2 regions of the Kocuria sp. UBA1838 genome follow, and region 1 is predicted to be linked to the other one. Evidence: riboswitches for the same ligand, from Rfam matches in the RefSeq annotation. Region 1 holds a riboswitch; the other holds the start of a gene.
The links. A riboswitch is a leader RNA that binds a small molecule or an ion and turns the genes downstream of it on or off. The one in region 1 is predicted to bind S-adenosylmethionine.
Positions count from the first base shown of each region.

Region 2: another riboswitch for S-adenosylmethionine. It lies ahead of B3I25_RS04375 (bifunctional o-acetylhomoserine/o-acetylserine sulfhydrylase); the one in region 1 lies ahead of B3I25_RS11880 (MetQ/NlpA family ABC transporter substrate-binding protein).

Region 1 is NZ_DDIY01000019.1:38,030-40,210, reverse strand. Features, by position in the region: gene B3I25_RS11885 (methionine ABC transporter ATP-binding protein) at 1-243, opposite strand, end outside; gene B3I25_RS11880 (MetQ/NlpA family ABC transporter substrate-binding protein) at 240-1,124, opposite strand; SAM riboswitch class IV at 1,221-1,335, opposite strand; gene dxr (1-deoxy-D-xylulose-5-phosphate reductoisomerase) at 1,389-2,181, opposite strand, start outside.
Region 2 is NZ_DDIY01000006.1:250,421-252,601, reverse strand. Features, by position in the region: gene B3I25_RS04375 (bifunctional o-acetylhomoserine/o-acetylserine sulfhydrylase) at 1-903, opposite strand, end outside; SAM riboswitch class IV at 980-1,100, opposite strand; gene B3I25_RS04370 (hypothetical protein) at 1,065-1,376, opposite strand; gene B3I25_RS04365 (VOC family protein) at 1,565-2,181, shown strand, end outside.

The sequences.
Region 1 (2,181 bases):
ACGGTTACCGGCGACCTCGAGCGTCCCGGACGAGATCGGTTCCAGGCCGTTGATCAGCCGCACGAGGGTGGACTTGCCCGCCCCCGAGTAGCCGATCACCGCGAAGATCTCACCGCGGCGGATGTCCAGGTCCACGGAGTCCACCGCGGTCACGGTGCGCGGGCGGCGTTTGGACCCCGTGACGAAGACCTTGCTCACGTCCCGGAAGCTGACCAGGGTGTCCGCCGTGGCGGACGGGCTCACTTGGTCTGCTCCTTGAGGTCCTGCGAGTAGCGGGCCAGCAAGTCCTTGAGCTCCTGCTGGTCCACCTTGGTGGGCACCGCGGTGCCCTTGGTCTCGGTCTTCTCGGCGTCCTGGACCTTGTCGTCGTAGTAGAAGCTCGCGACCTTCTTCAGGGTCTCGTTGTCCGCGTTCGCCTCGGTCGCGGCGAAGAGGTTGTCGTACACCTTGGCACTGTCCGCGGTGGGATCGTCCTGAGCCAGCGCGGACTCGGGATCGATGTTGGCGCGGTCCAGGAAGTCGTTGTTGACCACGGAGGCGGCCACGGAGTCCATGGACAGCACGGTCTGCTCGGCGGAGACCGGGCGGACCGTGACCTTGGACTTGGCGGTGTCGATGTCCTGCTCGGTGGGGGCGATCGTGTCCTTGGTGAACTCCACGAGACCCTGCTGGTGCAAGAGGTTCAGGGCGCGGGACAGGTTGATCGAGTCGTTCGGCACGGCGATCTCGTCACCCTGCTTGAAGTCACCCACGGATTTCACGCTCTTGGAGTACAGCCCCAGCGGGAAGATGGACGTGGAGCCCACGGGAGTGATGGTGTCCCCGGAGTTGTTGTTGTAATCGGCGAGGTACGCGATGTGCTGGAACCAGTTCATGTCGATGTCACCGCTCTTCAGAGCGGGGTTCGGCTGGCTGTAGTCACTGAAGTCCACGTACTCGACCGTGATGTCGTTGTCCGCGGCGACCTGCTTTAACGCGTCCTGCACGGGGGTCGAGCCCACGATCCCGACGGTGATCTTGCCGTCCGCGGCCGGGTCCGAGTTGTCGGAGCCGCCGCCGCACGCGGTGAGGGTGAGGCCCAGGGTGGTGGCCAACACGACGGGAATCAAACGCTTGGTTCGCATGATCATGCCTTTCCAGGGGTCTGTGACGGGGACTCGCGGGGCGAACAGTCCCCCCTGGATGAGGGCACACGGGACGGGCACGTGCTGATTTCCGGGGAACCGCACTTGCCGTGATCTGTTGCAACCGCGACCGGATGGTCATCTGGGGCACCCCGCTACGGGAGAGGGTTGCCGTCCGGCCAGCCAGAGCTACGCGCCGGATCTCGTCATCCACTCGGAATTTTAGCACGGCCCTGCCATGGGCCGGCGACCGCCGGAAGGGCCCTATGCCATCCCGGCGATACGTTCGTCCGCGCGGGCCCGGGCCCACTCCTCCGCCCCCAGGACGTCCTCGAGGGTGGGCCGCGTGACGCCGTCGTGATCCTCCAGCACACGCTCGACCATGTCCACGATCTGCATGAAGCCGAGCGCCCCGCGGTGGAACGCGTGCACGGCCTGCTCGTTGGCGGCGTTGAACACCGCGGGCCACGTCCCGCCGCGCGAACCCGCGTGCTTCATGAGCTCCACGGCGGGGAACGCCTGCGAATCGAGCGGTTCGAACGTCCACTGTGCGGCCCGGGTCCAGTCGCACCCCGCGGCGGCGCCGGTCACGCGGTGGGGCCAGCCGATTCCGAGCGCGATGGGCAGGCGCATGTCCGGCGGGGACGCCTGCGCCAGGGTGGATCCGTCCACGAACTCCACCATGGAGTGCACGACCGATTGCGGATGCACCGTGACGTCGATCCGGTCCAGGGGGACGTCGAACAGTAGGCTCGCCTCGAGCACCTCCAGTGCCTTGTTGACCATGGTCGCGGAGTTCGTGGTGACCATGACCCCCATGTCCCACGTGGGGTGCTGCAGGGCCTGTTCGGGTGTCACGCGCGTGAGCTGCTCGCGCGTCATGCCGCGGAACGGTCCGCCGGACGCCGTGAGCACGAGCCGGCGCACCTCGGAGGCCGTCCCGGAGCGCAGGGCCTGGGCGATCGCCGAGTGTTCGGAGTCCACGGGGATCAGCGCGTCCTGGAGGCCCGTGTCCGCCGCGGCGCGCAACACGAGCGGACCGCCCGCGATCAGGGAC
Region 2 (2,181 bases), on a different contig from region 1:
CTCGATCAAGAACGCGTTGAACGGAGAGATCGAGGTCCCCAGATCGCGCAGCAACTGCACGCGCGCTTTGAGGATGTACGAGAGGTTGACGCCGAAGGCCCCGTCGGCACCGAGATCGCGGGCGTAGACGAGTCCGTTGTACGTCTCGTCCGGTTGGTTGAAACCGGGGAAGCGCTCAGGGTCCCGCGAGTAGTCGAACGCTCCGGTGTCCACGATGAACCCGCCGATCGCCGTGCCGTGGCCGCCCAGGAACTTGGTGGCCGAGTGCAGCACGATGTCCGCGCCCCACTCGATGGGCCGCACCAAGTAGGGCGTGGCGATCGTGTTGTCCACGATGAGCGGGACACCCGCCTCGTGGGCGATCCCGGCGATCGTCTCGATGTCGAACACGTCGTTGCGGGGGTTCGGGATGGATTCACCGAAGAACGCCACGGTGTTCTCGCGCACCGCGTCCCGCCACTGCGCGGGATTGTCCGGGTCCGAGACGAACGTGGTCTCCACGCCCATGCGCGGCAGCGTGTGCTTGAGCAGGTTGTACGACCCGCCGTACAGGGACGGGCTGGCCACCACGTGGGTCCCGGCGCCGCCCAGGTTGAGGATCGCGAGCGTGGCCGCGGCCTGCCCGGAGGAGACCATCAGGGCCCCCACGCCGCCCTCGAGGGACGCGACCCGGTTCTCCACGACCTCCGTGGTGGGGTTGGTCAGGCGCGAGTAGATGGGACCCATCTCCTCGAGCGCGAACCGGGCCGCCGCCGTGCGGGCGTCCGGGAACACGAAGGACGTGGTCTGGTGGATCGGCAGGGCGCGCGACCCGGTCACAGGGTCGGGGTTCTGGCCCGCGTGGATCTGTCGGGTCTCGAACGACCAGCCCTGGGGATTGTCGGGGGTGGGAGCGGTGCTCATGGCCGTACTCCTTCTCGGAAGGATCAGGGGTCCGGTGGCGATCCGCACGGTGCCCGTGCTGTGACCGGGCACCAATGACCCGCGCTTGCCGCACGACGTCGGTCGACGCCACGGCCAGGTCCTCACCCAGGGCACCCCACCGCGGAAGGGAGGGTTGCCGGTCAGCTAGCTGGGGCTTCGCGCTGACTCTCGTGACCTATTACCTCATTGTCCGAACCCGGCGGGGCGGGAGTCAAGCCGGGGACGCTGCGAGCGGGCTCGGGGTCAGTGGCCGCTCGTTCCTGCTGTTCCATCTCCCGGGTGTGCAGTTCCCGGTCCTTCGTCTCACGTGGATGGAAGTAGAACAGACCCGTGAGCACCGCGATCACGAACACCGCGAGCATCACGAAGAACAACGGCCCCACACCGGTCAGGTAGATGACGGGGATGGCCAGCGCCGTGACCAACCCGCCCCCGAAGAACGGTTCGAACACCAGCCTTTGAGACGCGCGTCTCGTTGACCTGGACCAACACAGTCGCCGCCCGGATCAGCCGTCCCGATGCCAGGTCTCGGGAGGTGCGGAGAGCCTGCCCTGCCCACCGGACCGGGCGGCGCAGGTCACACACTCGCCGGGCTCGCGCTCGATTTGGTGGCCCGTGTGGCCGGTGCCACCATGGCGTCATGAACTTGGATCACGTTTCCTTCGCGGCTCAGCCCGACGGCCTCGAGGCCACCACCGAACGCATCGCGAACCGGTTGGGGATCGAACCGGTCAAGGGCGGTGTGCACCCCCGTTTCGGCACCCGGAACATGATCCTGCCGCTCACCGACCACCAGTACGTGGAGGTCGTCACGGTGCTCGAGCACCCCGCCGCGGAGAAGGCGCCGTTCGGTCAGGCCGTCCGTGCCCGTTCTGACGCCGGCGGCGGCTGGCTCGGCTGGGTCGTAGAGGTCCCCGACCTCGCGCCCTTCGAGGCCAAGCTGGGCCGCCCCTCCGTGCCCGGTGGCCGGTTGTTCCCCGACGGTCGGCAGCTCGAATGGCATCAGATCGGCGTGAAGGGTTTGATCTCCGACCCGCAGTTGCCGTTCATGGTGCACTTCGATTCCGAGGACGAGATGCACCCGTCCCAGGCGCGGATCACGGACGTCCGGTTGAGCGGAATGGAGATCGCCGGCTCCCCCGACCGCGTCACGGAGTGGCTCGGCGGTCCCGTGGAGGACGTCCTGGGCTCGCTGGACGTCACCTGGTGCGCCCCCAATGGCACCCCCGGGGTCATGGCCGTCTCGTTCGACACCCC